DNA from 4 places in the Paenibacillus sp. MAH-35 genome. Region 2 is predicted to be linked to each of the others. Evidence: riboswitches for the same ligand, from Rfam matches in the RefSeq annotation. Region 2 holds a riboswitch; each other region holds the start of a gene.
The links. Region 2 has a riboswitch for cyclic di-GMP ahead of AC3Y2E_RS24665 (diguanylate cyclase domain-containing protein). Riboswitches for the same ligand answer to the same signal wherever they lie in the genome.

Region 1 (7,819 bases), on a different contig from region 2:
ACTCCGTCCAGGAAACCGCCCTTGCAGTAGACGGGAGTTTGGCAAGATTGGCATGTACCGACCAGTTCCATTGACATTCACCCCTTCATAGGGAAGTATAAAGGAACGCGCGTTCCCGGCAGAATGAGACTGCCGATTCACTTTTAGTGCGAGTTCAAAAAGTCCGGTTTTCAGCACCGAAAAGATGGGATGAAGCTAGGAAATGAGGAGCGGAGCGTAGTGGAAACTTTTGTGAGCACCGGAAGTTCCGGCTGAATTCCATATTCGATGTCGAGTAGGCTTCCTGTATCTGCTTCGTGATCAAAAGCGGACTTTTTGAACAACCTCTTTTATTGTACCTTACTCGCGGCAGCGGCGACATAGTCCCGTTCGAAGAAGAGAAGGTACCCATTTCCCCTCTCGCGCGCAAACGGATTGGTTTGCCTGTCAAAGGATTGTCGCGCTCTTATACCCGATGGTTTTTCATCCATAATTCCCCCCTTGTCCCTTGACTTTGGACGGCCTCAAGTATACAATCAATAGGAATATTCGAGATTCGCAGATGGGACGAAGTAGTTCGAACCCAAGCCAGCAGAGAGGGGAGCCACGGCTGGAAGCTTCCCGGCGATGGACGGACGAATAACTTCCCGGAGAACGTACGGGGAACATGCGGCGAAGCACGCGATCGGAACGCCAAGCAAGCTTATAAGCAGGCGGCCAATTGACATTGCTTTCAGGCCGGTAAGTAGCCGTATCGCGTAGAGCGGGCGTTAACCGCTTTGAGTGCGCACGATCGTTTGTGGTTTTGCCGTACGGTTGAAGGACCGGATCGGAAACTCCGCAACGGATCGAGGAGATCAGCTCTTCGGGCGATTGTGCGAATGCGGGTGGTACCGCGGGTGATTTCGGCTAACGAACGAATATCCCGTCCCTGGCAATTATGCCGGGGGCGGGTTTTTGGTTTTTTTAAGCGATTGTCTCAAAATGTGGAAATGGAAAGGAAGCCGGGAGGATCAAGATGAGCATTCAAAAGCCGAAGGGGACGCAGGATCTGCTGCCGGGCGTCGTCGAGAAGTGGCAGTACATCGAGGAGAAGGCGCGCGACGTCTGCCGCCGCTTCAATTACAAGGAGATCCGCACGCCGATCTTCGAGAATACCGAGCTGTTCCAGCGCGGTGTCGGGGAGACGACCGATATCGTCGAGAAAGAAATGTACACGTTCCCGGATAAAGCGGACCGCAGCATGACGCTCCGTCCGGAAGGAACGGCAGGCGTCGTTCGGGCTTACGTAGAGAATAAGCTGTACGGCGAGCCGGACATTAACAAGCTGTATTATATCGGACCGATGTTCCGCTACGAGCAGCCGCAAGCGGGCCGGTACCGCCAGTTCCATCAGTTCGGCATCGAGGCGATCGGCTCCGCCGACCCGAGTCTGGACGCGGAAGTGATCGCGATGGGTTATTTGTTCTATAAAGAAATCGGACTGAAGGGCGTCCGGGTCGAGATCAACTCGGTCGGCAATCCGTCGTGCCGCAGCGTGTACCGTGAGGAGCTGCAGAAGTTTTTCGCGCCGGTCAAAGACAAGCTGTGCAAAGATTGTCAATCGCGCTACGAGCGCAATCCGATGCGTATCCTCGACTGCAAAAAAGATCAGGAGTACGGGGTCGGCGCGCCGTCGATTCTCGATTTTCTCGATGAGGAATGCCAGACTCACTTTAACAAGGTACAGCGGCATTTAACCGATATGGGCATCGAGTTCGTCATCAATCCGCGCATGGTGCGGGGGCTCGACTATTACACGCATACGGCGTTTGAGTATAAAGCGGCGGGCATTGGCGCGATCGATACGATCAGCGGCGGCGGCCGGTACAACGGCCTTGTCGGTACGATCGGCGGCAGCCATATCGATCAGCCGGGCGTTGGTTTCGGACTCGGTCTCGAGCGGGTGCTGCTTGTGCTGGAAGCTCAAGGCGTCGAGGTGCCGGGCGTACGCCCGCTGGACGCTTACCTGATCGGCCTCGGTGAAGCGGCCGGCGACGAGATCGCCAAGCTGTTGTTCGAGCTCCGCTCGGCAGGACTGACGGCGGAGAAAGATTACACGAGCCGGAAGATGAAGGCGCAGATGAAGTCGGCCGACCGGTATGCGGCCCGGTTTGTCGCCATCCTCGGCGACGACGAGCTGGCCAAGGGCACGATCATGCTGAAGGAGATGGCGACCGGTGAGCAAGCGGAAGTGCCGATTGCCAGCCTCGCCGATACTTTGAAGCAGAAGCTTTCGTAAATTAACCGAACTTTGGAGGATGAGATTCCTATGTTGTTGAAAACCCATCATTGCGGAAATCTAAGTGCAGCGAATATTGGAGATACGGTAGTGCTGAACGGCTGGGTAGCGGTCCGCCGCGACCTCGGCGGCGTATTGTTCATCGACTTGCGCGACCGCAGCGGTATCGTGCAAGTGGTGTTTAACCCGACCTTCTCGGGAGACGCTCTGGCGATCGCTGATAAAGCGCGCACCGAATATGTGCTGGCCGTAAAAGGCAAAGTCGTACAACGCGACGAAGCGACCGTGAACCCGAACCTGGCGACAGGGGACATCGAAGTTCAGGTTCATGAAATCGAGATTTTAAATGCAGCCAAAACGCCTCCGTTCTTTATTGAGGACGGTGTGGAGATCGACGAGCAGCTCCGTCTGAAATACCGTTACCTGGACCTTCGGCGTCCGGAAATGCAAAAGACGCTGATGCTGCGCTCCAAAGCGGCTAAAGTATTCCGCGATTTCCTGGACGAGAACGGCTTTCTCGAAGTGGAGACGCCGATCCTGACGAAAAGCACGCCGGAAGGCGCCCGCGACTATCTCGTGCCAAGCCGCGTTCATCCGGGCGAATTTTTCGCGCTGCCGCAATCTCCGCAAATTTACAAGCAGCTGCTCATGGTTAGCGGGCTGGAGCGTTATTACCAGATCGCACGCTGCTTCCGCGACGAGGATCTTCGTGCGGACCGCCAGCCGGAGTTCACCCAGGTGGACATCGAGACTTCGTTCCTGTCCCGCGACCAGCTGCTCGACATGATGGAGGAACTGGCCGTTCGCGTATTCAAAGAAACGATCGGCGTGGACATCCAGCGCCCGTTCCAACGGCTGACCTATGCCGACGCGATGGGCAAATACGGCTCCGACAAGCCGGACCTGCGCTTCGGCCTCGAACTGGTGGACGTGTCCGATCTGGTAGCCAACTCGGGCGTTCAAGTATTCGCGAACGTAACGAAAAAGGGCGGTCAAGTCAAAGCGCTGAACGCCAAAGGCTGCGGAACGTGGAGCCGGAAAGAAATCGACGACCTGCTGCCGTTTGCCGCTCGTTACGGGGCCAAGGGTCTGGCGTGGATTCAAGTGAAAGACGGCGAATGGAAAGGGCCGATCGTCAAGTTTTTCAGCGAGGAAGAAATCGCGGCGCTTAAAGAACGTCTGGGCGCCGAAGAAGGCGACCTGCTGCTGTTCTCGGCCGATACGAAAAAAGTCGTCGCCGACGTGCTCGGCAACCTGCGTCTGAAAATCGGCCGCGATCTCGGCCTGATCGACGACAGCGTATTTAAATTCGCGTGGGTCGTCGACTTCCCGCTGCTTGGCTACGACGAAGAGGCGAAGCGTTATGTGGCGGAGCACCATCCGTTCACGCGCCCCGTTGAAGAGGATCTGGCGTATTTCGATACCGATCCGGGTCAAATCCGCGCTCAAGCGTACGACCTCGTGCTGAACGGCTACGAAGTGGGCGGCGGCTCGATGCGTATTTTCAAACGCGACGTGCAGGAGAAAATGTTCCAGGCGCTCGGCTTCTCCCGTGAGGAAGCCCACGAGAAATTCGGCTTCCTGCTGGACGCGTTCGAATACGGCACGCCTCCGCACGGCGGCATCGCGTTTGGCTTCGACCGTCTGATCATGCTGCTGGCGGGCCGCACGAATCTGCGCGAAACGATCGCTTTCCCGAAAACGGCGAGCGCAACCGACCTGCTGATGAACGCGCCGTCCGAAGTCGATTCGAAGCAGCTTGAAGACTTGTCGATCAAGCTCGCCGTAAAGGAAGTAGCTGCCAAAGCTTAATAACTGCTGCGATATTAGCGCTCTCCTGGGGTGAATCGTTTTCCATAACCGGGAAGATAACCCTGTCACGTAGCAGGCTCGTTATTTCACAACAGTCGATAATAGCATACGACGGGCCCGCTTCCGGAGCATTTCCTCCGGCGGCGGAGCGCCCGGATCTAGCGAAGGGGATTGAATATGCTGCATCAATTTTCGCGAACGGAACTGGCGATCGGCCCCGAAGGACTGGACGTGTTGAAGGGCAGTACGGTTGCCGTGCTCGGCATCGGCGGAGTCGGCTCGATTGCGGCGGAAGCGCTTGTTCGTACCGGCGTCGGACGCGTGATCATGGTGGACAAGGATGTCGTCGATATTACGAATATTAACCGCCAGATTCATGCGCTGACGACTACCGTCGGGCAACCGAAGGCCGAGCTGATGCGCGACCGGGTCAAGCTGATCAATCCGGATTGCGATGCGATCGCGCTGCGGATGTTTTACACCGAGGAGACGTACGAGAAGTTTTTCGACTATCCGCTCGACTACGTGCTGGACGCCTCCGATACGGTGACATACAAGATCCATCTCATCAAAGAATGCCTGAAACGCAAAATACCGATCATCTCCAGCATGGGGGCGGCGAACAAGATGGACCCCACGCAGTTCCGCGTGGCGGACATCTCGCAGACGTCGGTTGACCCGCTCGCCCGCGTCATCCGCCAGAAGCTGCGCAAGGACGGGATCAAAAAAGGCGTCAAGGTCGTCTTCTCGACCGAGGAGCCGATTAAGCCGCGCGGTGACGTTACGCAGCGGATCGTGCCGGAGAACGCTCCGGATATCCGCAAAGCGCAGCAGCCGCCGGCCAGCAACTCGTTTGTACCGCCTGTAGCCGGCCTGATCATGGTCAGTGTCGTCGTACGCGACCTGCTCGAGAGAGCCGGGAAAGCCTGACGCCTAACCGGACCGCATATGGGGCGGACACGAAACGGGGCTGTCTGCACATTCACTTTTGAGAATATTGTGCGCCGTTCGAACCGATGTGCCTCGGGATAAAGGACTTCAGCCTCCACGTGACCGTGGAAGTTGAGGTCCTTTCGTTTGAAAACGGGGACGTTTTCCTGTGATCTGTGATGCAACACTATTGGAATAGCCTTATTTGATTTGGTTGTGATTCGTTTGGATGGTGACCCTTTATTCGACAAAAGGCGAGCCTGATCGTTGCGAAAAACGCACTTAATTCGTGATTATACATTACAAATCGAGAGCATGTGAGGAATATCGACATTTTTTTTGATTTTGCATGACAAAAATATACAAATCGGTTACAATCAAACTAATTGCACATATTCAATAAAAACAATAGGATGATGGAACTAAATACTTGTTCATAATCGAATCCAAAGGCACACTTATCGAAAGATAAGGCCGCAAAACCATTGGGGCTACCATGTAATTTGTCCCATATTCGCGCCGAGAACCGCCGGTTGCGAATATGGGATGCAACCGTATTACGTCATGCCAGCCAGGTCGCCGAACTATGAGACGGGACCCCTCTAACCTGAGGGTTTTTTTGTTGATCGGAACCCCGCGATTATCAGGCCGACACACGATTTCAGCTTATTGCCGATGAAGGGGGAGAAGTAATGCTGTACGCGATCAACCGTCTTTTGCAGCGATTGTCGGATAAAGACAGGGAGACGTTCGAACATGTAGGCCGGGTCGGGGCGCTCGCCCAGTGCTGGGTCACGCATTATCCGTTGGCCGGACCGGAGGACCGGCAAGTTTTTATTGTGGGATGCTGTGTGCATGATGTAGGGAAAATTAAAATCGAAACAGCCATTTTGCAAAAAACGTGCAAGCTTGACCAGGGCGAATGGGACCGGATGCGGACGCATCCCGAATCGGGCAGCGAACTGCTGATGCAGGAAGGGATGAAAGATGCCCGGCTGCTGGATATCGTCAAGTATCATCATGAGCGGTGGGACGGGTCCGGTTATCCGACGGGGCTCGGCAGCAGCCGGATTCCCCGGTTGGCCCGCATGTGCTCGATCGTGGACGCGTTCGACGCCATGACCTCGGACAGGCCTTACAAAAAAGGAAAAACGGTCGAACAGGCCAAGGTAGAACTTCTCGAGCAAAGCGGCATCCAGTTCGATGAAGAGCTGGTGCGGCAATTTCTGAGCTTGCCGGATCATCTGTTGCGCAATCCTCCGGCGGTGAGGCTGGATGAAGTGGCGGAACAGGGAGATTTGTTTTACGAGTTGACCTCGCACCGCAAAAACTGAATACAAGCAGCTCCGTTCTGCGCACAATCCGAAGCCCGAACCTGCCCGCCTCCTGTCTAGGAAGCGGAGCGCGTTCGGGTTTCGCCGCGAAATTCAATGAATTAAGGTGCCGTTAAGGTACGGTTTGAAGTCAGGTAAGCTTCGTCCGGTACAATACGACTAGTACAAAGTCGGAGGCGCGGCTGGAGAACGGCTGGATGGCCGCCGAACCCGTTGATGGCAGACACGTAAGTTTGACTTGTATCAGGTAATCAATGACCGGGAGGAGACTTATCTTGAAACTTTGGATGTGGATCGGAATTGGCGTCGGGACGTTGCTTGCAGGTGCGGTTATTTGGATCGGGGGGACGGCGTATTGGGCGAAAAAAGCGAATGCCGACTATGTATGGAAATTCGTAACGAACAATCCGGAGAAGGCGGCCATTACGCTTCGGAGGGACGGTCAAACGATTGCGCAGTCGAATTCGGACCGGGTCATGCCGCTGGCGAGCGCCGTGAAAACGATGATTGCGATCGAGTATGCGAAGCAGGCCGCGGCCGGCACGATTCATCCGGAAGAGCGGGTGCCGCTGTCTGTGCTGGACCGTTACTATTTGCCGAATCTGGACGGAGGGGCTCATCCGGCCTGGCTGGCGTATATCGAGGAAAGCTCGAAGGCCGAAGGCGACGCCGTGACGCTGGAAGAGGTGGCGAAAGGCATGATCCGGTACAGCTCAAACGCCAATACCGACTATTTGCAGGATAAGCTTGGTCTGGAGCGGATTCACGGGACTATCGCCGAGCTCGGACTCCGGCATCACGAGCCGTTGTTCCCGCTTAACGGGGCGCTGCTTATCCCGTACGAACTGATGAAGGGGTATTCCGGGCTCGACGGGAATGAGGCGAAGGCGAAAGCCAAGGAGGAGCTGTTCGCCATGCCTGCCGATGTGTTCCGGGCGATGGCCGTCCAGACAAGCGGCAAGCTGAAGGCGGATGCGGACGGTTCCTACAAGCGGGAGGCGAACCTGCGGAGCTGGTACGATCCGGAGTTCGACCGGTTCTATTCCGACCGTCTGACCGGATCGACCACACAGGAGTATGCCTCGGTTATGGCTAAGCTGAACGGCCGCGACCATTTCACTGCGGAGGTGCACCGGTACCTGGACCCGGTGATGGAGGGGCTGATGGAAAACCCGGCGAACCGGGAGCTGTTCCGGCATGCCGGCCGCAAGGGCGGGTCGACGGCGTACGTGCTGACGGATGCGATCTATGCGACCGCGAAGGACGGCACCCGGACCGAGCTGGCTTTATTTTTCAACGGTCTGAACGCCGTCGAGATGATGAAGTTGTCGGCCAGTCTGAACGCCTTCGAGCTGAAGCTGCTGACAGAGCCGTTATACGCGGAAACGGTCGGCCGCAAGATCGGGAGCGGGGAAGCCCGGCCGTAATTTCTGAACCTGATTGCAATCCGCAATCCGCAAACTGCAACCCGGCCGATTCAGCC
Region 2 (7,819 bases):
CGGGGACAACGCCACTTCATCATAGCGCACTCCCCAGTCCTGCAGCGATCCGGTCCCGTCTCCCGGCTTGCCGATCACTTTATGCAGCGTATCGTACGGCTTGCCGGTCATATACAGCAGCAAGTCGCCGGGACGCAGCAGGCCGAACAGCGCCGTGCCGATCGTATGCGTGCCGGAGACGAAGTGCGGCCGGACAAGGCCCGCCTCCGCTCCGAACACGTCGGCGTATACGAGATCCAGCACTTCGCGCCCCCGGTCGTTATAGCCGTAACCGGTCGAGCCGGCGAAATGATAATCGCTTACTTTATGCTTCTGGAAAGCGCGGATCACTTTCCATTGGTTGTGGTCGACCCGCTTGTCGATCTGTTTCAGCTTCGGCTCCGCAAGCGCTTCGGCTTCCTCCATCAGCGCGCCGATTTTGTCAGGTACGTTCATGTTCAGTAACTCTCTCCCTCTAGCTGTATCGCTTCCTGCGCTATAAAGGCCTGAAGCATATATCCTTGTTTCTCGAATTCGGTTTGTTTCACACGCACGTCAAAGCGGATGTCATCCCCTTCGATTTCCTGCTCCAGCACATCGCCTAGTCTGTAGACGAGCGAGATCAGGTCGCCCCGGGCGGCGGGAATCAGAAACCGCTTCGTCCCGCCCATCAGCTTCTCCTGAATCGAGAGCTTCAGCAGCTCCAGATCCGTCTCCGAGAACGCGGACACCTTCAACGAATCGCCGTCTGCGCTTAGCAGCGCGCCGCTTCCATCCGCCGCCTTATCGATTTTGTTGAACACGGTAATGCGCGGTTTCCCCTGGGCTCCAAGCTCGAGCAGCACTTCGTCGACAACGGCCATCTGCCTTTCTCTCATCTCGCTTGCGCTGTCGACCACGTGCAGGATCAGATCGGCTTCGTTCACTTCCTCCAGTGTCGCACGGAACGCAGCGACCAGGTCATGCGGGAGGTTTTGGATAAAGCCTACCGTATCGGTCAGCACGACTTCCTGCCCGCTGGGCAGCCGCAGCGCTCTGGACGTCGGGTCCAGCGTGGCGAACAGCTGATTCTCGGCGTATACGTCCGCTGACGTCATCCGGTTCAGCAGCGTCGATTTGCCCGCGTTCGTATATCCGACCAGCGCCACCTGGTACACGCCGGTTTTTTTCCTCCGCTCGCGGTGCAGTTCCCGATGCCGTTTCACTTCCTGGAGCGAATGACGCAGCTCGCTGATCCGGTTGCGAATATGCCGCCGATCCATCTCCAGCTTCGTTTCCCCGGGACCTCGCGTGCCGATGCCTCCGCCAAGACGCGACAAATTCACTCCGTGTCCGGACAGCCGGGGCAGCAAGTAGCTGAGCTGCGCCAGCTCCACCTGGAGGAAGCCTTCGCGGGTTTTGGCCCGCTGTGCGAATATATCGAGAATCAGCTGAGTGCGATCGATGATCTTCAGGTCCAGCGCGTGCTCGAGATTGCGGACCTGCGCCCCGGACAGCTCCTGGTCGAAAATCGCCGTATTGGCTCCAAGCTGCACGGCAAGATCGCGCACTTCCTCCGCTTTCCCTTTGCCGATAAACCATTTCGAATCGATCGAGTCCTTTGACTGTACGACCGAATGAAGCACTTCGACTCCGGCGCTGTCGGCCAGACGGATGAGCTCATCCAGCGAATGCTGGACTCTGTCGTCGGATAACCGGTCCCCCTTCAGCACCAGACTGACTACGATCGCTTTATCCAAAGCTTGACCGGCTACTTCGTGAACCGGTGGTTTCATGCCAACACTCCTTCGCAAACCCTCAATTGCATTATTGTACCATACTTCTCCAGTACCTTTCATATAGGAAAATGAAAGGCTATACTCGGACCAGCCGGTCTTCCTGCGCCGCACCTTCCCGGATCGGGAGCTCGACTTCCACCGTAGTCCCTTTGCCCGGAACGCTTCGGATCGTCAACCTTCCACCGTGGTTCTCCATAATGTTATTGCACACCATCAGGCCAAGCCCCGTTCCTTTATCTTTGGTCGTGAAAAAGGGTTGTCCAATCCGCGAGATCAGCTCATCCGATATGCCGTCGCCTTCGTCCTGCACGCGTACGACAACGTCCTGCTCGGACAATAACGTCGTAACGGTCACTTCGCCGCCGTCCGGCATCGCTTCGATCGCATTTTTCAGCACATTGACGAACACTTGCTTCATCTGGTTCTCATCGCAGCGGATGACCGGGAGATCCTCCTTCTCCACGATGACGATCCGCACCTTGCTGAGGATCGCTTGCGTATCGAGCAGCGTCACCACATGACGAATGACTACCCGAATATCAGTATCCCCAAAAAGCGTCGGACGCGGCTTGGACAGCAGCAAAAATTCATTAAGGATCAAATTGATCCGGTCGAGCTCCGTCAACATGATCGGATAATACGACTTGTTCTCCTTCGGGGACGATTGCAGCAGCTGAATAAACCCTTTCAGCGCAGTAAGAGGGTTGCGAATCTCGTGCGCCAAACCTGCGGCCAATTGCCCCATCACCGCGAGACGGTCGGAGTTGCGCAGCAGCTCTTCGGATTTTTTGCGGTCCGTAACGTCTTTGGCCACTCCGTATATGCCGACGATTTGAAGATCGGCGATAATCGGTATGTTCGTCACGTCCACTTCGACCGTATAGCCTTCTTTATGTATGAGCCTCAGCTCCAGATGCACGGAGTTGCCTTCCATCGCTTCCTGAAAAGATGTCAACGCTTTCAATCGGTCTTGAGGATGAATGAGCGCGACGAACTGGCGTCTGGTTAACTCCTGGGCAGAATATCCGAGCAGCCCGGAGACGGCGGGATTAATCGCCAGCAGCTTGCCTTTGCGGTCGAACGTACAGATCGGCGCCGGATTATGCTCGATCAGGTCGGCCGTTTTGCCGAGATAAGCCGGCAGCTTATGCTGCAGCTTGTATTCATACATATTCAGATCGGCACCGTGCAGCAGTTCCTCGATATGTACCGTCTCTTCGGTTGACGATACCGCTACGCCGACCGAAAAGGACAACGATACCGGAGGCAGCCCGTCGTCGGGGATAAACGACTTGCCGTTCAGCTCGTCCAGCAGCTTTTGCCGCATATTCTCAAACCGGGGGGCATCCTCGACGATGACGACAAACTCGTCCCCGCCCAGCCTCCCGGCGATACCGTTTACATCGCGAATCATCTCCCGCAGGTAGTCGGCGATAAGCATAATGACGCGGTTTCCGATCATGTGGCCGTAGGTGTCGTTGATTTGCTTGAAAAAATTCAGATCGATCAGCAGCACCCGGACCGTCCTGCCGTCGTCCAGCAGTCTTTGACCAAATTGCAGCGTCTGTTGCAGCGAAGCAAGGCCGGTCAGCGAGTCGATTCCGCTCAGATGGCGGTATTCGTTTCGTTCCTGCTCCAGATGTTTAATATAAGAGGCGAGGAGAATATTGGCCAGAGCAATAAACGAGAAAAAAACCAGGTGGGCGATCCGCGCGAACGGTTCCGAGTCGTCGGTGACGGTATACAGATGGAGGCCAACCGCAAGCGCGGCCACTAGCATATACAGGGGATTGGGCATTAGGAGAGCGTACATAAGCAACAGCGGGTAAGCGATGAACAATTCGGCATACCATACGTCAAGCTGCAAGGCTGCAGCGTATACGAATAAAGCAAGCCCCGTCAGCACATAAAAAACGGGCGGCTTCCCCCGAAAAATGACGGAGGCGAGCAGAAAGCCGGCAAATGTACACGAGGCCGCCACGCTTGCGGCATCCGCCTTACTAAACAGAATCGCGCAGACGCCGACGACCAGTGCGAGCGCGACGAACAACCACTTCTCGCTTCGGTACACGGATTGGAGGCACGCCCGTATTAAATCCATACGCTGCATAGGGTTCTTCCCTTTCAACTGCATATTCGAATCCTGCAAACGAACTGCTGCGGAGAAGCCCGCCATATATAAAGCCGCCCCTGAACAGGGACGGCCGATCACAGCAATACTTATCGCTGAAGCGAACGTTGTCGGCAGCCCAGCTGTCATGGCTCATCGAGCGTGGAGCGTTAGACCTGAAGCTTTGCGTCCCTGCCTTTCGGCAAGTTTGCCATTGAGATGATAACGAATGTGACGTTGGTTGTACTCGAAATTTAATATACCATACCTTACCTTTTTTTGAAACTAGAAAGTAAGCGGTACAAGTGCCTGTCGATTCAGGGTAAAAAGTGTCGCAAATCTCTCGTTTCGGCCCGGCATGCGAGCCGCCGGTTCTTACCGGAACAAAGGCCGAACCGCTGCATTCGTTAAACTACAGTCAGCTCGGAGATCAGCCCGGCCAGATCAAGCCCCTCCATCGTCGTCAGACGTTTCCGGTGCTCGCCGAACAGCAGCGCCTCCGTGACCGGATTCGGCACGATTACGCAGTGCAGTCCCGCCCGGTGGGCAGCTAGTGCGCCGTTAGCCGAATCCTCGAACGCGATCGCTTCCCCGGGCTGGACTCCGAGACAACCGACGGCCTGTACATACAGCTCCGGGTCCGGCTTCACTTTTTTCACGTCGTCCTTGGTTCGAATGCACGAGAAACGGTCCAGCAACCCGAACTTCGTTAAGTACCCGGTCACCCAGATCCGGCTCGAGCTGGAGGCAAGCCCGACCGAAAGCCCGAGCTGTGCAGCCTGATCCAGCACCGATATGACGCCGGGCCGAAGCTGCTCCGTCTCCATCCTCTGCAGGAACAGCTCCCGGCGCATCCGGCTGAACGTGTCGCGGTCAACCAGCTTCCCGGTCTGGTCTTCCAAATATTTGTACGGATCGAATACATCCGTCATGTCCGTTCCGATGACGCCGGACCATACCTCCAGCGGGAGCTCCGCCCCATGATGCCGGTACACGTCCTGGTATGCCCTGAATTCATTGGTTTCCGTGTCGAGAATAAGTCCGTCAAAATCAAACACAATGGCTCGAATCATCGTTCAGTATGCCTCCATCCGCTATTTAGCTCTATAAGGATATGGACTCCTATCCCTCCATTATAGCGGAACTTCACCGGCAGCGTAGCTTCAAACCGAAAAAAGCCGCAGCCTGCGGCTCCTTCTACACATTTCCTTTGGCTTGCCGGCGCGTACGCGCCGGTTTTTTACAGTCCAAGTCCCGCACGCGGCTCGGTCCGCATATCCTCGGGTTTAATCGTCATCAGTTCCTGGCGCCCCGGCGAACTATTTTGATACTGGCCGAGCAGCCGGACCGCTTGATGACGCATCGACTTCTCCATCACATTGCGCACGTAACGGGCGTTGCTGAAGGCGGACAAGCAGTTGTTTTTCTCGGCGATCAGCATCTGCCTCAGCTTCATGATGCTTGCCGGAATCAGCGTATACTCCCGTTCCTTCCCCATTAGCTCGGCAATTTGCACCAATTGGTCGATAGAATAATCGGGGAAATCGATCGCGATCGGGAACCTCGAAGGCAATCCCGGATTTTGGGCTAGAAAAAAATCCATCTCTTCCGAATAACCGGCCAAAATGAGCACAAATTGGTTCTTGTGGTCCTCCATCGCTTTGACCAGCGTATCGATCGCTTCTTTGCCGAAATCTTTCTCGCCGCCCCGCGCCAGACTGTACGCTTCGTCAATAAACAAAATGCCGCCCATCGCCTTCTTGACCAGATCGCGCGTCTTAAGCGCCGTGTGTCCGATGTATTCGCCGACCAGATCGGCCCGCTCGACTTCGATCAGATGGCCTTTCTGCAGCAGTCCCATCGACTGGAACAGCTTGGCGACAATTCGTGCGACTGTCGTCTTGCCTGTTCCCGGATTTCCTTTGAATATCATATGGTACACCTGCTGGCTGGCAGCAAGTCCCGCTTCCGCCCGGTATTGCCCGATTTGCAGCAACGCATAAATTTCGAACACCAGTTCCTTTACGTTGTCCAAACCGACCAACTGGTCCAGTTCCTTCAGCATCTCCGCGAACGGCCCTTGTGAAGGCACCGGCTTCCCGCCGGCCGGCTGCTCCTGCTCATGGACGGCCGCAGGTTCCGGCGTTCGGAGCACGACATTGATTTGTCTGGACGATTTGGCGGCACCGCTCACGACTCGACTGCTCATCGGATTCACCTCTTTCCTTCGGTGGTGCAGGCTTGGATCGATTCGCCCGTGTCGGGAAAACCAGCGTGTAACGGCCGGAATTACCCCTGCCTATAATGTACAGGATTAGAAGTTGTCCTATGATCGAAGTGCGTGTCCCCATCCAAAATTTCTTTTACATCCAAACGTGTCAACTGCATACAATAAAGAGTAGTTTTTTCGGTATTTTTTCACTTGGCCTCGCGATTCGGGTATGGTAGACTTCACGTAAAAGCGCTGCTTGCAAGGCGCGGCAGGTCATCCATTCCCGTTGAACTGCAGCTTGGCACCGGATTGGGAAGCTTGGTTTGACGGATTGAATAGCGAGGAGGATTTCCATGAAGGAACGTCTCTTATTGTCTTTCACTCTGCTTGTTGTCGTATACACACTCGTTCCTTGGGTGATGACGCGAATATTCTCGATCGGCGTATTCCGCAAGGGATCGGCCGGCAACCGGATCGCGTTGACCTTCGACGACGGTCCCGACCCGGAATACACGCCGCTTCTCCTGGATCTTCTAAAAAAACATGACGTGAAAGCGACGTTTTTCGTCCTTGGCGCCAAGGCGGAGCGGCACCCCGATCTGATCGGGCGCATCCATAGGGAAGGCCACCAGATCGGCATACACAACTACAGCCACAAGTCCAATTGGCTGATGAGCCCCTGGTCGGTACGGCGGCATCAGGTGGAACGGTCGGCCGATATCGTTTCTTCGATTACGGGCTCCAAGCCCGCTTATTACCGGCCGCCGTGGGGCATATTGAACGTCTTCGACTTATTTACCCTGAAATCTTATAACATCGTCTTATGGTCGGTTATGCCCAAAGACTGGCGGAGCCGGATCGCCCGCAAGAAGCTGAAGTCCAGACTGGAAACCCGAATTCGCGAAGGATCGGTCATCCTCTTGCATGACAGCGGGCAGACGTTCGGAGCTGATCCTGACGCCCCGGCCCATATGCTGACAGCGCTGGACGAAGTGATCGCCGGAATGCTGCAAAAAGGACTGATTCCCGTGCGTGTGGACGAACTTCTTGAGGAATCGGCAGAGTACAGATTGGGGATTATCAAGCGGGTGCTGGTCTCGATCTGGATGGGATGGGAATGGTGCTTCGTCAAACTGTTTCGTGTCAAACCGATCGATTCGATGAACCCTCTGCTCAAAATTCGCATCCGCGAATACCAGGGCAGGCAGGCGATCGCGCTTCCAGACGGGGAACAGATCCGCAAAGGGGACCGGGTCGCCGAGCTGCATCTCGATAATTACACGCTGTATCAGCTCGGTCTTCATTCACGCAGCCCGGTCCAGTTGGCCACCCAGTTGATCCGGCAAACGCGGCTGCTGATGCCGGAGATCGGAAAGCTCATGCTGACCGATCCGTTGTACCGGGACGTCAAAGGGCTGTACGCGATCACCATGATCCACAGAGGGTCCAGACAGCTCGGATTCACCGTCATCGATCTGCCGAACGGACTGTTCGCCCGGGTTACCCGTACGTATTTGCGGCTCCTGCTCTATGTAGTGCATCCGAACGGCAAGGATCGTCTAAAAGAAAAAACAGCGCTGCTGGAACCGAAAATTGTCGCGATCTCCAAAAATGAATTAAAGCTCCGCTATACCGCCTGAATCAGTCCACCGGCCGCATCAGCCATTTGTCCGCGATCCATTTTGTGTAAGCAAGCGTCTCCCTCGCTTTGTGCCATGGCATCCACATGACGTTAGACTT
Region 3 (7,819 bases), on a different contig from region 2:
ACGGTAAATGCGAACGCACACCTCGGGGAATTCGCACGCCGGCATCGTGCCGATCGCGCCGCGGCTCAGCTCTTCGCAGTAATAAATGCCATTCAGCCCTCCAAACACCGCAAGGCGTCCTTCCGTCTGCTCCAGCACCTCGGTAATTTTCACCGTCGTCGGCGGCGCCTCCACCTTGACATAGCAAATGTTGTCACAGTCCTTGGCCAATCTGGCCATGATCGGGACGGGAATCGCGACGCCGCTGGCGATCGGCGCATCCTGCAGCATGATCGGGATGTCTACCGCTTTGGCGATCGCGGTAAAGTATTCGACCATGCGCTGGCCGTCCGGCTTGACCATATGCGGCGGCATCACCATCAGCGCGTCGGCCCCCGCCTGCTGCGCCCATCGGCTCAGGCTGACGGCGCCTTCCAGCCCCGTATGGCCGCTGCCGAATACGAGCGGAACCCGCCCTCTCACTTCCTCCTTGACAATACCGGCGATCCGCTCACGCTCCCGGTCCAGCAGCGTATAAGCCTCGCTCGCATTCCCGAACAGCGCGATCCCGTCCACCTGAGCCGCCAGTTGAAACCGGACCAGCTCGCGCAGGCTTTGTTCATCAACCTCGCCCGCTTCGGTAAACGGCGTCGCGAGAATCGGGTACACGCCCTCCAGAACAAACTTCCCGTTCCCCATCCGCGGTCCCCCTTTTTTTTCGATTGATTGATTCCCTTTCATCATAAAAAAAGCGCATTCAGGAAAACATGCACATTCTTGTGCCGCATTCTATCCATAATTTCCTTGCGGCCAATGAGCTGTTCCCAGATGCTGCCGCTTCGCTTTCCAGATTCATATGCGAACAGCAAAAAGCCTTCAAAACCACTGCTGCAGCGGGCGGGAAGACTTCTTGCTTTGCCAGGAGGTTGTCCGATGAACCATTTGGGCTCGTGAATCCGCGTCATTAACGTTGCAACGAATTAATGTCTTTGTTCCGTCTCCAATCGTACGTATCTTTCCTAACATCGAGCTTGCGGTCATTAATTGTAACGGTGTAGTCGTCTAACCACTTTACACGGGTTTGATTTTCACGATACCCCCAATAAATATTTTTCTTTGATCCTTTTATATGGTCAACCAGTTCCCCCCGAATCGAATAACTAGTTGTAGCTCCTCCGTTTACCTGATACATATTTATCGTATAGCTTTTGTTAGCGGAGTTTATCTGTTCGACTAACTCTCCTTCAGGTAAGTGACATAATGAGAAAAAAAAGTAATAAATAAGATAGCTGATCATGATGCCAACAATCGACACTGAAACTGCAATACTAATTAATACTCTCCTCATATTTTATCCTCTATATTTTTTAATTTAGTTTCCTATCAGTCACTATATGGTATTATATGGAAAATATAAGCTTCTGTTTACTTTTTGTTCGTTAGGAGGGATTTTATGTATGTAGCGGATAGATGGGTCGAGGCATTTTTCGAAAAAGCAGGATACGTCGGGCTTGCAGCTATTCTTTTCTATACCCTTGTGATCCTTTTTATTGGGATTTTAATCGGGGCGGCCCTCAACGACAGATCTCATAAAAAGGAACTTGAAAATTCTGGAGACAAGAACAACTCTCCTTAAGTCATGAATGGGACTATACTTCTCCCTCCGTCTAAATCGACACCTCCACACAACCAGAAAAAATAACCCGCAAACCGTTAACCTGAGCGGGTTATTTTCGTTTAGGTGTAAAGTCGCTTCGAAGGTGACTTCTCCCTGGATCGAAGCTTCGACATTTACGTATGCAGCCTAAGTCCTTCGGATTGCGTCTCGAAAAATTTGTACATATCCTCCGGCGTCTAATGTGGTACATATTCCCCCCAAATGTCCTTTATCTCCGGATTCGCTTGACTTCCCAACCGTATCCAATGAAAATTCAATATGTATCCTAACTATACCATTTTAATGCGCTTTCAAACATACAGAAATCTACCAAGGACAGGTATCCATAATCAAATCAATGGCGGTATACATCAGGTACCGGCCGAAAGCGTCGGGCGAATGACGTGAGGTTTATTGCCGCATCGTTGCTGTGCGGTGACGTTTCTTTTCAACAATCCGGACGTCCCGGCATTCCAAGCACAGCCAATGACAAGTGATGAAAGGATGTCTCCGCTTGAATGACGAACTATTTCGATATCCGATCGGCAGGAAGATCTTCCGGCGCTTGTTTACTCCTTTATTGCCGAAGCGGGCTTCCAGAACCCCGAATCCTTGATTTCACAAGAAGCGATGAACCGGTTAAGCGACTTTCCTTTTCTTGGGGGGAATATTCAAGAACTGAAGCGCGTGGTGCACGATGCAATGGTGCGGAGCAGCGGGAAAGAGATCCGCAATTCGCACCTCAGGTTCGGGAGTGTGCACGAACCCGGAGCCCGTCCGAAAATCGGTCTGGCCCTAGGAAGCGGATCCGTGCGGGGAGCGGCGCATGTCGGTGTAATCAAAGTGTTGGAGCAGGCCGGCATTCCGATCGATCTGATCGCCGGTACGAGTGTGGGCGCTTTTATCGGCGCTCTATACGCAGGCGGGCAGCCTGTATCTGCCTTTGAAAAAGTGCTGCCCACGGTACGTTGGGGTCAGCTTGTACTCCCGACACTACCGCTGAATGGAATTGTCGACAACTCCCCGATGGTTCGATTCGTGGAAAAATATATCGGTCCCGTCGATTTTAAGGATTTGTCCATTCCTTTTGCCGCAGTTGCATCCGATGCCGTTAACGGGGAAGCCTGCATTCTCAATCAAGGCAAAGTATCTCGCGCCATCTGCGCTTCCACCGCAATTCCCGGCGTGATGAGACCAGTCAAATATGGGGATAAACTGCTTCTGGATGGCGCTGTCGCTCATCCGGTGCCCGTGGCCCTGGCCAAAAGCATGGGGGCGGACATCGTGATTGCGGTGGATGTCAGCACGCCGGACGACATGAAGAAAGAACCGAAAAATTTCGTGGCAACGATCCTCAACACGATGGATATCATGAGCAAGCGTATGATTCAGGACGAATTGCAGCTGGCCGACGTCGTATTATCTCCACGGCTGAAAAACAACCAAATCACATTCAAAGCATCCGCATCCTATATTCAAGCGGGTGAACACGTCACTCGCGAGTCTCTCGAAGCCATCAAACAGAAAATGGAGACGTTCGTTTGCAGGTAAAGGGTGGGCATCGCCATTTCCTTTTTTTAATATCAGGATTTATTGCTAGCGATATCAAAACACGGCACGTGACTAACTTATTTGAAGGCATTTTAACACAATGATAATGCTCTTTTTGAGCGCACCGAAAAGCATGCTTTCTGACACAGTTTGAACGCTAAAAAGGCCGTCGAAGCAATAGACGACCCTTACCTCTTGCATGTCATATAAGCGCTCTCACTCGATGCTCGGTCTCACTGCCCCACTAGTTGTCGTTCATTCTCGGACCTCTTGTATCCTTGGTTTACTTCTTTATCAGGTAATGAAGCACAACGTTTCCAGATTCGAACGCTTGCGCCCCCCTCAGATTGAGTTCAAACTGTTTGACAAATTGAAACAAAGGTTTACCTTCACCCGCCACAATCGGAGTGATAATGAAGATATACTCATCTATGAGACTTTCCCTGGCAAGCTGTTGAACGATGGAGCCGCTACCCAACATAAGAATGTCGGGATTGGAGCGTTGTTTCATTAGCCGTACGATTTCTATCGGATTATCTTCGTATATTTGAGTATTTTCCCAATATGACTCTTTGATTCTTCTGGAGAAGACAACCTTAGTCATATCAGTTAATTCCTGAGCGACATCCTTCAAATGTTTCGGAGCGTGCGGATCCTTAAGGACCGGCACCCAATAGCGTTCAAAGAGGCGGTATGTTGAACCTCCCAAAATAAGCGTGTCCATCTTACCGCCTATTTCATGCGCTGCTTTGTCAACCTCCGGATCATGGATAAACCACTCCATCCCAAAACTAGCTTCATTAACGCTGGCAAAGTAACCATCGATTGATATTCGGTTCAACATTTTCAGTTTCCCCATGCTTTATCCCCCCTGGTAAGTGGCAGTTATTTTCCTAACGGATTAACTTAACCATACCCGAAATGAACAAAAAAAAATTGGACAAAACCGTCCATTCTACAAGTATGAGGATCCTGCCAGGTCATTATGAAATTCGTTAACCTTCATCGCTATATGTTTCGGGCTAACCCATGAGAACAACTTCATATCGCGTATAAAATGAGACTGATCGTAATAAGTCAATGCATATGCGATATCAGATAATCGTTCATACTGCCCTGAATGCATCATCCGTAAAGCTTCATTGATTCGTCTTATCCTTATGAATAAGTGCGGTGACATACCTACGACACGGGAGAAGCGTTTCTGGAAATGCCGCTCCGAAATATGAAAAACAGCTAACAATTCATTTACCGAGATACTCGAGATATGTTCTCGAATATAGTCCAAACTTGACTCGATGAGCTTGTCCCTTTTGTTTGTATGCATCAATTTTGACAACAAAAACCGATTGAGCATATCAACCCGTTCGTTCATCGAGTTCGCTGTCATAAGCTGTCTCTCAAGCTCCAAAGCTTCAAAATGTTCAGGCTCTAGTAATCCTTGGCTATGAAAAACCGCGTCCCAACCAAACAAGCTGTATAGTGCATGTGCTTTAAACACAATCTGGATTGTCGTATATGGTGTGCCTCTAAAGCGCATGATACTCGGTTGCGCGCCTTGTCCATGAAGAAACAAAAAAGGAATATTGGATGTACGTGCGGTGCGAATGGCGATACTTTCAATCGCTGCCCTTCCATCAGCAGCAATCTGGAAGACGATACCCGGATAACCGCCCGGACAAACCTTAACCTCGAGAGGCTGATCTCCCGAATAGGTCGCGACTCGAATACATTCAATATCCCGAAATAAAGCTTGAGGAGGGGGTACAATGTTAAAATTAATGGTTGTCATAATATACTCCGCTCTTAAAAGTGGGGCTTACTTGAACATCAATGTCCTGTTTGCTACATCCAATTGGTAATGATGTAGTTATCATAAGAACAAGTATAACAAGTATCTTATTCATACATTGCCTCCTCTTCAAAACGAAGTGATGTTTGTTATTTATGACGCCCAATACAAGCTATTAGTTGCATTTTCTTGGGAGCACAACAGCGGCAGCCGAACAATGGCGGTCTTTCTTGGATTTAATACGGATAAGTCCACCGCATAGGGCTAAATGGATAGAAAAAACTTCCGATATTGTAACTGCAGACCTATACAAACCATCTATACTTATTGATATATTTTTCCTTGTAAAGATTTATAGAGTTTAATCGAACATTGGAATAAAGGCAAACCCGCTGAAAAGCGGAGACGCAAAGCTACAGGGGCTAAAACGGACTTGCGCGTCCGCGATGCCAGCCAGCTGCCCGATACGGAGGAATGACCCCCGTCTGTTTGCTTTGTGCTGACCAGACGGGGGTTTTTTTGTATTTGTTAACGGGTATACCCGATGGGATACTGAAAGGAGGTGAAATTAACGTTGGAGTTTTATCTTAAAAATCTCGCCTTCTCCAGGGGTATAAGGATCATCTACGAACTCGAAGAGACTTGAGTTGGAAAAGAAGTTTCGGAACAGGCGGAGAAGACTTCGGATCATGCAGACTCTTTCTTTTCTCAATCTCCATTTGCATCTTATTCACAACAGGAGGTATGTAAAATGCGGACTCGTCCTCGACTGCGGTCGTTGCGGCCATTTCTTTCGGTTGCGCTTAGCGCAGCCCTGATTCTTTCTACTTTGATGGGATTGTTACTTTTTCCGGCTCCGGCTTCGGCGGCTTCGGAGACAAAAGTGTTTCAGGAGGGTCTTGACGGGTATGCGGGCAATCAGAGTGCTCGTGTCTATTCAGCTTTCCCTGATAATAGTAACGGTACAGAAAATGTAATTGCCCTCACCAAAAGCCTTTCAGCCTCTCAGGCTTCTTTTATTCAATTCAATCTTTCATCCATACCGCAACATGCAACGATTGACAGCGCGACACTGGAATTGACCACTAATACCGGAATTTCAAATACGGGCGCAAAAGTGGCTGTCCATAGAGTCACAGCTCCTTGGGATGAAGCAACGATTACATGGAATAACTCGGTCGGCGCGGCGGTTTATGACCCGACTCCAGTCACTGTACAATCGATCAACGGCTATCTAGCCAATTCCAAAAGCAGTCTGGATCTAACCACTCTTTTGCAGCAATGGGTTGACGGCACTGCGGATAATCATGGGTTCATGTTGCAGGTTACGGAATTGGACTCTGAAGCCGCGTGGCACAGAGGCTTTCATTCGGATGAATCAACCACGCAGACCAGCCGACCGAAATTGACCATCTCCTACACGTATGTACCCACAACGGGCGTGGTTGTGACGCCGGCTACCCTGTCGCTTGTGGTGGGTGGAAGCACCGGCCAACTGAGTGCCAATGTGCAGCCCGATGATGCTTCAAACAAAAACTTGCAGTGGGCGTCGTCCGATACCACCATCGCGACGGTAGACGCAAGCGGGCGTGTCACACCGGTCGGCCTCGGCACAGCGACCATAACCGCGACGACGGAAGAAGGGAACTTTACCGATTCGAGTACAGTGACGGTTTCCAGTGCAAACCTGAGCGGCCTGGTAATCTCGGAAGGTGAGCTGTCGCCGACGTTCAACAGTGAAACATCGAACTATACGGCTGCGGTGTTGGGCAGTGTGAACAGCCTGACGGTTACGCCGTCCGTATACGATCCGAATGCGGCGGTGACGGTGAACGGGGCGCCGGTAGCGAGTGGTATGCCGTCGCAAGCAATCCCGCTGAATGTCGGGGACAACGAGGTCAAAGTAACGGTTACGGCTCAGGACCAAGTGACAGAGAAGACGTATACGATCATGATTGCCCGCGAAGCTGAAGCTTCGACGCCAACAGATGATGGAGACTCGGATTCCGGTGACGGTAGTGGCGGGGGCGTATCGACGCCAACGACCCCCGTTAATCCGGAAAATCCTCCTGTAGACAAGCCGGATACGGAAAAGCCGCCGGAACAGTCGGGTGGGGCTGCTTGTACAAAGCTCACCTGGTCGGATATCCAGAACCATTGGGCGAAGTCGGACATCGAATCGGCTTCGCAGCTGTGTATAGTTCAAGGCCCTTCCATCGACACATTTTTGCCGGACGATGAGGTGACGAGGCTGCAATTCGCCTTGATGGTAGCACGTGCAATGAAGCTGCAAGATTCGGGGAACACAGCTGTCTTGGACACTTTCGCGGATCAGGCAGACATCCCTGCATGGGCGACGGCCGAATTGTCCGCAGTTGTCCGGGCAGGCATTATCGAAGGCTATGAAGATGAGACGCTGCGTCCGAACGAGAAGATCAACCGGGCGGAGATGGTCACCATGCTGATCCGAGGCTGGAAAATAACGGCTTCGAACGGGGCGACCTCGTTCTTGGACGATGCGGACATTCCGGACTGGGCGAAAGGGTATGTCGCGAAAGCGGAACGAGAAGGCATTATCCAAGGCCGCTCCAATAACCGATTCGAACCGTCAAGTACGGCCACAAGGGCGGAAGCCGTTGCAGTGCTGGTCCGCATGCTTCAAGACAAACCATAACTGGCAGCGATATGGGTTGACAGAATGACCAAAACCTCTATCTATGCATTCTTGCGAATGCTGGATGGAGGTTTTTTCCTGGGGAACGTTCTTCTATTTCAACTCAAGTAGCAATAGGTAAGCGTTTGAAGTGATCTCCAGCTTTTCCCCTGCTTCGCACGGAGCA
Region 4 (7,819 bases), on a different contig from region 2:
GTGTCACGATCGAAATGATGTTTATCGACGAAGGCTTCGGCTCGCTGGACGAGGAATCGCTCGGCAAAGCGGTCGCCACACTGGTCGACCTGCAAAAGGCGGGCCGGACGATCGGCGTGATCTCTCACGTGCAGGAGCTGAAGGACGCGTTCCCCGCCGTACTCGAAGTGCGCAAGACGAGGGAAGGGTATAGCCGCACGGAGTTTGTGTTAAAATAACCGGCTCGCCGTTACCCGGGAAACCGGAACATCAAAGATCGCCCCCGCTGTGATGGCAGCGGGGGCGATTTTTGGCTTACCGTTCAGGTTACGCGTTCAGTGGTGTGTGAGTGCCGCCGAGCGTTCCGCCTTTCGTTTTTTTGTCTTTTTTGAAGTGAGCAGCGGCTTTGTGAAGTAGCGGCATCAGGTAGTAGTCGACTCCGTATTTGCCGGCGTTCGTTCCGCCGACCAGGACGATCGTACCGATCAGAACCATCCAAGGGTTGGTGCTTACCGTTCCGGCGAAGAGGAACATGAAGTTCATCATCAGTCCGAAGAAGGCGGCGGCTGTCGTCAGGGCCCCTACGATAAGGCCGAGTCCGACCAGGAACTCACCGAGCGGGATCAGGAAGTTGATCAGTTTCACGTTCGGCATCGCAAAGTTGTCAAGGAACGCGGTGAAGGTCGGGTACATCGCGCCGCCTGTCGCTTTATCGACTACCGGCTTGGCAATGGCGTTTTTCAGGAACCCTCCGGCGTCGAACCCTCCGGTCAATTTCCCCCAGCCGGCTGTCATCCAATCCCAGCCAAGGTACAACCGGATGATAAGCAGCATGGCAGCGGCGTAACGATTTTCTCTCCAAAATTTGAACAACATGGTAATCAGCTCCTCATGGGATTATAATGTGAACTTTTTCACAATCTAGGGTGTAAAAAAGGTTTTGGATCGATGTTGATGTTGAATGAATTGCTGTTATACTCTTGCACCGTTGGCGTGAACCTTTCTAGTTCCGAGAAGATTCACTTATCGGTCGGTTTTCGCTGTCGGCTGGATCGGGATCGAAGCATGGCCGGTTTCAAGTGCCGCATGACGCATCTTCCTTTCTTGTGCGCTCTTCTCGCCGGTGATAGGCTTGCTGTTTGCTTTGTGGGTATCACCTGCTTGTTTTTTCGCTTTCTTTGGTTTTCCTTTCCACGTCTTTAATGTACCACATGTTTTGCGAATAACATGTGATTTAAATCACAAGGGTAAACCTTTTTTGAAAATAATTTTGAACTCCGCTTCAGCGAGGCTTTGGGATACGAAACGGGCCCGGCGGCTTAAAAAACTGGGGAAAATAAAAGATGTCGGAGGTGAGTCTTGCATAGGTTTAATTATTTGGGCCCCCTTACCCGATCGCTTCCCCATCCGCTTCACTGGCGGAAACTAATCGCATAATGGCCTATTGGTCCTATTGAACAGAGGCTTTATAACCAAAAACAGCCAAAGAAAGGATAGATTTTCTTGGCCGAATGGATTATGATGGGGAATATAGTCGAAAAGGCAAACTTATCGAAAGGTAGGGACGCAAAGCTGCAGGCCTTCCGGTTGTAAACCGATGGCGGCTGGGCTGCCGAAGCATAGGGAAATTTTATAATTCACGTTATAAAACCGGTCCTGGCTTCTTTGAAGTTGGGATTCTTTTATGCGTCTGTCATTTGGCGACTGTAGCTTCCGCAATGTAAGCGATTTCTTCACTATTTTCGAGGAGGAGTATCCGGATATGCGGTACGACCGATATGAAGACTTGATCGGAAAAAAACTGCTACATAATGTGATAAGCGCCAAGGGAATGATGCTCATTCCTGTGGATACGCTTCTTACCGAAGGACATATCGAGAAGCTGCAAAACTTCCAAATCGATTTGTTTGATATTCGCGCCGTACCCGTCGAGCCGAAGGAAGATTCCAGACTGGTATGGAAGGAAGATCAGCCTGCTGCGGAGTTGGCCAAGCAAGCTGCCGAGGTCAGGCCAGCGGCGGACAATACGGTCGAGTTTGTAAAACGGGCGGATGCCAAAATGCAGGAAATTGAGAAATGCGTTTTGCATACCGGAACTATTCCTGTTTCCGAAATGGAGTCCAACTTACTGCCGGCGATTATGGGAGCGACGCAAAACCGAAACATCTACAAGCTGTTCGCCGAGCTGAAGGCGGAGGGCGATTTTCGCTTCAAGCATAGTATCGGCACTGCGTTTATCGCCGCGATGCTGGGACGCTGGCTGCAGCTGGAAGAGAAGGAAGTGTCGACTCTGGCGATGGCCGCCAGCCTGTGCGACATCGGTACGGTCAAGCTTCCCAGCGCTCTGCTGAACAAAACGACGGAACTGGCGCCGCACGAATTCGAGATTATGAAACAGCATACCGTCATCGGATACGAGCTGCTCAAAGAGTCGGAACTCGATCCCCGCGTGGCGCTTGTCGCCTTGCAGCATCATGAGCGTGAGGACGGCAGCGGTTACCCGTCCAAGCTCAAAAGCGCGGATATCCACCTGTTCAGCAAAATCGTCGCTTTAGCGGACGTATACTTAACGATGACGACCGATCGCCCGGGGTGCCCTGCACTTCCTTTTTATGAGGTTATTCAGAAGCTGCATGCGGATATATTACAGAACCGGTTCGATTCGAAGATCGGCATGACGTTCCTGAATCGGCTGATGTCCGCCCAGGTCGGAAGCGAGATCATTTTAACCGATGAACGGCGGGGGAAGATCGTGCTGATCAACGCCAATTATCCGACCAGTCCGCTCGTATCGCTGGATACCGAATTTATCGATCTGAGCAAAACAAGCGCGCTGAAAATTAAAGAAATCGTAGGCTAGCCGGGACTCTGCCTATCTAGAACCGTTCGTTCCGTCCCGTCTCCGGTCTGGCTATGGTATAATAGCAGCATTCTGCTCGGAAGATAAGAAAAGGAACGGGGGATCTGCGATGCTGCCACTTGTATCCGTATTAACGCCGACTTATAACCGGCTTGGCGAGCTAGGGGAACTGCTGGAGGCGGTCAGCCGCCAAACCTATAAACGGCTGCAGGTAGTCGTCGTGAACGACAACGGCGTCCCGGTCGAGCCGGTTTGCAGCTTGTATCCGGAGCTGGACATTCGGATCGTAAACCTGGAGACGAACCGGAAGCATGTGCGGGCACGCAATATCGGGCTCCAATACGCGGATGGGGAGTATATCATGCCTTGCGATGACGACGACCTTCTTGTCCCTTCCCATATCGAGACGATGATGAAGCATATAGTGGGCGCCGATATGGTGTTCTCCGATGCCGAGATCGTCAATTTGGTATGGCAGGACGGTGCGCGGGTTCCTGCGCATCGTATGGAATTTGCGTACGAACACGATTTGGCCGCTATGCGTTTGTTCTCCACCTTCGTCCCGTCAGGCAGTCTGTACCGCAAAATAGTGCATGAGTCTGTCGGTTCGTTCGACGAGCAAGTGTATCATTACTGGGACTGGGATTTTTTCCTGCGCGTCTCCGAGAAGCATCGTGTCAAGCGGGTGCCGATCGCCGGCGTGTTGTACGCTTTCTCGCAGGATGGCGGCAACTTGTCCGGTCAGCTTGAGGATATGAAGCCCTACTTAAACCAACTGTCGGCCAAACACGGACTGGGCGAGCTGCCAACGAAAAACTTTTTCCTGCTCCTTGAGGAACCGGAGGTTCAAAGCCGGCGTACCGGTACGACCGTCTTGTGGGACGGTAAGCCGTTCCGCTCGAGATACGCGGCTATCGGCAAAAGATAGAGAATATAGGCGGGATCGAAAGTTAAGGCGGAGATCAAGCTGTTCCTGAAAAGGTGACGGCTGTCTCCGCTTTTTTGCGCACAATCGGGTCAATCAACGAAAGCTAGACAAACGGTTCGATCACTTGTGGCCTGACAGCCGGATTAAGCCGAGAATAACCGTCTGTCAGCATCCGCCTGCAGCTTTGTACACGGACCAGCGTTCCGATTACGTAGGTATACCCGGTGTGATCCGTACGAATCGTTTCTTCCCAAGCCGGAGGCAGCGTATCGATTGTGGTGCCATCCGCTCTCGTCTGTACGGCCGGTTCGGAATCAAGAACCCGTTCTATCCGGATTCCTTGAAGCAGCGCCTCGTGAAGCAGTCGTTCGGCGAACTCGCCTTTGCCCAGCAGCATCACGCTCTGAATCCCTTCCCGTCGCAGCTTGTTCATCGTGTTAAATGCGATAACGGCGCTGCCATAGGCGTCCCGCAACCGCAAAAACGATACGTACAGCCGGTACGGCTCGCTCCGCGTTACGAGGCCTTGAGGCCAAAATACGTTGGTCGTATCCGGTCCGAAGCTGCTCAGATCGATCAGGTAATCCCCGCCTCGCGTCTCCCATTCGACCGATAGCGGCTCGCATAGCCGGATCGTCTGCACCCCGCCGAAGTTATCCTGATGGACCAGATCGCCAAGTCTGGACGCTTCCTCCGGTGTCGGCATATCCAGCACGCGGTGCAGCGGCAGGCTCCACTCGAGCGGATTGCCGGCAGCGGCTGTCAAGCCGGGCTTTGCTTGTTGCCAGACGCTGTACCAGCTCTGGAACGCCATCACGCCCGCTTGGCAAGCGCGCTTATATTCCAGCTGTTCGGCAGGAATGTTCAGCTTGGCCGTCACGGGGACGATCGAGCCGTCATCGTTTCTCTCGTAACGGACGGTCGAGCCGAAATCCCCCATCATCAGCTCTTCGATCAGTCCCGGACTGCGCGCGAACCGCCGGGCGATACCGCCTTCCGTGTCGGGGCCGATCCAGCAGCGTATATCTGTCCCGCGAAATAATTGCAGCGCGGCGCGCTCCGTGCCCACGGCGAGCAGATGGATGGAATCGCCTTTTCGGCGTTCAAGCGTATAAGCCGCATCGATGGCGGCCTGAATCGTCCCGTTAAAGCCGAGATCGACGGTAATTAACCGGTCCGGGCTGCCGCATTGCTGCCGGATATGCTCCAGCAGCCGTTCCCGCTGCGTACGGATGGACCGGAGCGCAAGCTGTCTGGCGTAAGGCTGCAGCAGCAGACGCCGGAGAGTGTCATGCCAAGAACGATCGTTAGTTTCTCCGGACCGTACGGAGTGCAGTTCCTCCACCGGCGTGGACAGCAAGTCCGCGAGTACGGGAAATTCGGCGGTCAGCGAAGCCGCTTCGACTCCGAGCATATGGAATACTTCACCAACCGTTATATGGCCGAGCCCCAGTACTTGATCAAGCTCCCGGTCGGTAAAATCGTTCATGGAAGCGAGCAGCGTAGCTTGTCTCGAGACATACAGCGGCTGGACGCTTATGGACAGTCCCCGTCTGCGTACCGCCCTCTCCAGCGCCGGCCCCAGCAGGTGCGCTTCTCTCATAAGCGGATGGATCTCCCGCCGTCCCGCTGCGACGCACTGGTCGATCACCCAGTCGCAGAAGCCTTGAACGAACGGCCCGAGTATCTCTGCGCCGAAGCGGTAAAAAAACGAACGAGCACCAGCCTCCAACGAATCAAGCGCGGGCTCTTCCACGCTGTTTCTATCTTCTTCGGTATGAAAAACCGATGCGGGCATTGTCGCCCCAGCCAGCTTCCGGACCGCGGCGATCGCCGGAAGGACGGGGCCGTGCCGCACCGACTCCCAATGGAACGGGCTTTCGATCGTCTCCGGAATAAGCGTGTAGTGAATGGCGGCGATTCCCCGTCTGGCCGCACCTTGAACGTCGGCAGCCTCGTTATCTCCGATATGAACGATCTCTGTGCGGTTTATGTCCGGGAACACGCTCATCAGCGAATCGTACAGACGGCCCGAACGTTTCCCGAATCCTTCCTCGGAAGAGACGAGTACGGCATCCAGCAGCGAGACGTCCATACCGTTAGCGGTCAGGAAGGACGCGATCTGTTTGCCTGATAAATACATATCGCTTAATAGGGCGACGCCGATGCCGCTGTCCTTGCAGAAACGGATCAGCGAAGCGGCATACGGATTGACGAAGATCAGCTCGCGTTCCGTTTCGAGCTCAAGCTGCAGGAGCCGGGTCCGGTCGCCGAGCTGTACGGGCATATGATCGTAGATCCGTTCCAGCGTCGTTTCTCCGAACCCGGAGACGTCCTGTTCGCGGGCGAGCTTTTCGGCGGACATCCGAAGTGCGCGAAACTGTGCGGCGGTTGTCGGCCGGGTGAACAGTCCGAGTTGCGCCGCCTTCAGAGCGGTACGATCGAATACGTCCGCCGGCCTGGAGCAGCATCGAAACAGCAGCGTATCGAAAACATCGAAGCTGATTAGACGCAAACCGCCGATTAGAGGCTCCAGGCGGCGTAAAACGATATCCCTTTTCCACAAATGCTGCTCGGGAATGTCCCCGAGTTCGGCCGATCCCATGGCCTGTTTCCTCCCCCGGTTGAAGCTTCTTTATCATTAAGTCTAGACTTGCGGGGGACCGGAAGCAAGCCGTATTTTGCCGGGTTAAAGCCGTCCGCCTAATCCCTCCTATTCGTTCAAAGTTTGGATAATTGTGTTTTCGCTTTATTGATAATAACCGTCGTCTCCGCCTCCAGATCGTATAAGCTCCGCTTATGATCGGATATTTGGCGCAGCCGGGTCAGCAAGGCGGATAGCGCTTCCGACGAAGCTTTGGCGTCCTGCTGCTTCACATGCGGTGTGAACGTCTTCCAGTCGGCGGCGACCTGTTTGTTTAGACGGGTGACAGCTTCGCGGTGCGTCCGCATTTTGACATCGACGGGTTCGAGAGCTGCCAGCGTCTCCCGTATTTTTTTCTGCTTGGCGGATGTTTGTCCTTTGGCGGCGGTTAACTGAGCTTCTTTGTTCCGGATATCCTGCTTGGCGAGCTGAACGGCGGCTTTCATGCCGTTTGCCTGAATTTGCAGGATAGCCGCCCACTCTTTGCTGTGCAGCTTCTTGGCCGTCGTGATTTGCTGATTGATCGACGTGTACATGTCCAGCATCGGCTTGTACCGCGCCTTCGTGTCGTCGACGCGGCGTTTTAATTCCACGAGATGGCTCTCGTCGAGCTGTTTGATTTGCTGCCGGAGGACCTTCAGCGCTTGATCGTTGCGGATTCGCAGCTCTTTGCTGTCCGCATCGCGCTTCCGATGCTCCTGCTGCAGGGCGGTCAGCTCGCCGTACTGGGCGCCGAGATTTCGTTGGAGCGTACCTCCGGCGGCATCCGCCATTTTGTCAAACGATTTTTTCATTGTAGCCGACAGCTCATAACCAGCAGCCGCCACGGTTACCGGAAACGAATGCATAATCAGAACCGCGGCGATCAGGGCGGCCAACAGCCTGAGCTTGCTTCCCTTTCGTATTCCTCGCACGTTACATGCCTCCTTGTTCCCCAAAGTCCGCAGGCGAACGGCAAAAAAGCACCGGAAAGCAAGGCATCTCTGCCTCACTTCACCGGTGCTTCCGTCGTAAGCGTCCCAATAGGAAATTCATATTTTTGTAAAATATATCTCAAAGATGAAAGGCTGTCAAGGGTACTGGCCCAATGTTTGTCCGGGGAAGGAATGAGGTTGGTTTCATCGCCGGGGTAGCCCTTTTGCACTTTCCATTCAACGGTCCGACCGAGATGTGGTATAGTGGAAGTCGGAGAATTTCAACAGGAAGCGGAGGGAATCTGACGTGACCGCGCAACAGATGGCGAGAGCGGTATTAAAAACGCATTTTGGCTACGATACGTTCAAAAAGGGCCAGGAGACTCTCATTTCCGGCATTCTCGAAGGCCGTGACGCTCTTGGCGTCATGCCTACGGGAGCGGGGAAGTCCGTCTGCTACCAGGTGCCGGCGGCCGTGATGGACGGAGTGACGC

Region 1: another riboswitch for cyclic di-GMP. It lies ahead of AC3Y2E_RS04915 (HD-GYP domain-containing protein); the one in region 2 lies ahead of AC3Y2E_RS24665 (diguanylate cyclase domain-containing protein).
Region 3: another riboswitch for cyclic di-GMP. It lies ahead of AC3Y2E_RS02175 (S-layer homology domain-containing protein); the one in region 2 lies ahead of AC3Y2E_RS24665 (diguanylate cyclase domain-containing protein).
Region 4: another riboswitch for cyclic di-GMP. It lies ahead of AC3Y2E_RS01880 (HD-GYP domain-containing protein); the one in region 2 lies ahead of AC3Y2E_RS24665 (diguanylate cyclase domain-containing protein).

The regions. Positions count from the first base shown of each region.
Region 1 covers NZ_JBYUPU010000003.1:343,756-351,574, reverse strand. The annotation lists gene hisS (histidine--tRNA ligase) at 998-2,260, shown strand; gene aspS (aspartate--tRNA ligase) at 2,291-4,072, shown strand; gene AC3Y2E_RS04920 (tRNA threonylcarbamoyladenosine dehydratase) at 4,250-5,002, shown strand; cyclic di-GMP riboswitch class I at 5,444-5,586, shown strand; gene AC3Y2E_RS04915 (HD-GYP domain-containing protein) at 5,695-6,336, shown strand; gene AC3Y2E_RS04910 (serine hydrolase) at 6,612-7,763, shown strand.
Region 2 covers NZ_JBYUPU010000030.1:9,211-17,029, reverse strand. The annotation lists gene AC3Y2E_RS24675 (methionine gamma-lyase family protein) at 1-435, opposite strand, end outside; gene hflX (GTPase HflX) at 438-1,754, opposite strand; gene AC3Y2E_RS24665 (diguanylate cyclase domain-containing protein) at 1,834-3,867, opposite strand; cyclic di-GMP riboswitch class I at 3,998-4,090, opposite strand; gene AC3Y2E_RS24660 (HAD family hydrolase) at 4,275-4,940, opposite strand; gene AC3Y2E_RS24655 (AAA family ATPase) at 5,108-6,076, opposite strand; gene AC3Y2E_RS24650 (polysaccharide deacetylase family protein) at 6,433-7,719, shown strand; gene AC3Y2E_RS24645 (YdcF family protein) at 7,721-7,819, opposite strand, start outside.
Region 3 covers NZ_JBYUPU010000002.1:88,667-96,485, forward strand. The annotation lists gene AC3Y2E_RS02145 (dihydrodipicolinate synthase family protein) at 1-678, opposite strand, end outside; gene AC3Y2E_RS02150 (DUF5412 domain-containing protein) at 944-1,327, opposite strand; gene AC3Y2E_RS02155 (hypothetical protein) at 1,433-1,615, shown strand; gene AC3Y2E_RS02160 (patatin-like phospholipase family protein) at 2,171-3,187, shown strand; gene AC3Y2E_RS02165 (dihydrofolate reductase family protein) at 3,471-4,046, opposite strand; gene AC3Y2E_RS02170 (helix-turn-helix domain-containing protein) at 4,143-4,979, opposite strand; cyclic di-GMP riboswitch class I at 5,352-5,444, shown strand; gene AC3Y2E_RS02175 (S-layer homology domain-containing protein) at 5,812-7,653, shown strand.
Region 4 covers NZ_JBYUPU010000002.1:4,768-12,586, reverse strand. The annotation lists gene AC3Y2E_RS01890 (AAA family ATPase) at 1-218, shown strand, start outside; gene AC3Y2E_RS01885 (DoxX family membrane protein) at 307-855, opposite strand; cyclic di-GMP riboswitch class I at 1,511-1,596, shown strand; gene AC3Y2E_RS01880 (HD-GYP domain-containing protein) at 1,742-2,839, shown strand; gene AC3Y2E_RS01875 (glycosyltransferase family 2 protein) at 2,949-3,767, shown strand; gene AC3Y2E_RS01870 (HAD family hydrolase) at 3,871-6,372, opposite strand; gene AC3Y2E_RS01865 (ATP-binding protein) at 6,489-7,325, opposite strand; gene recQ (DNA helicase RecQ) at 7,648-7,819, shown strand, end outside.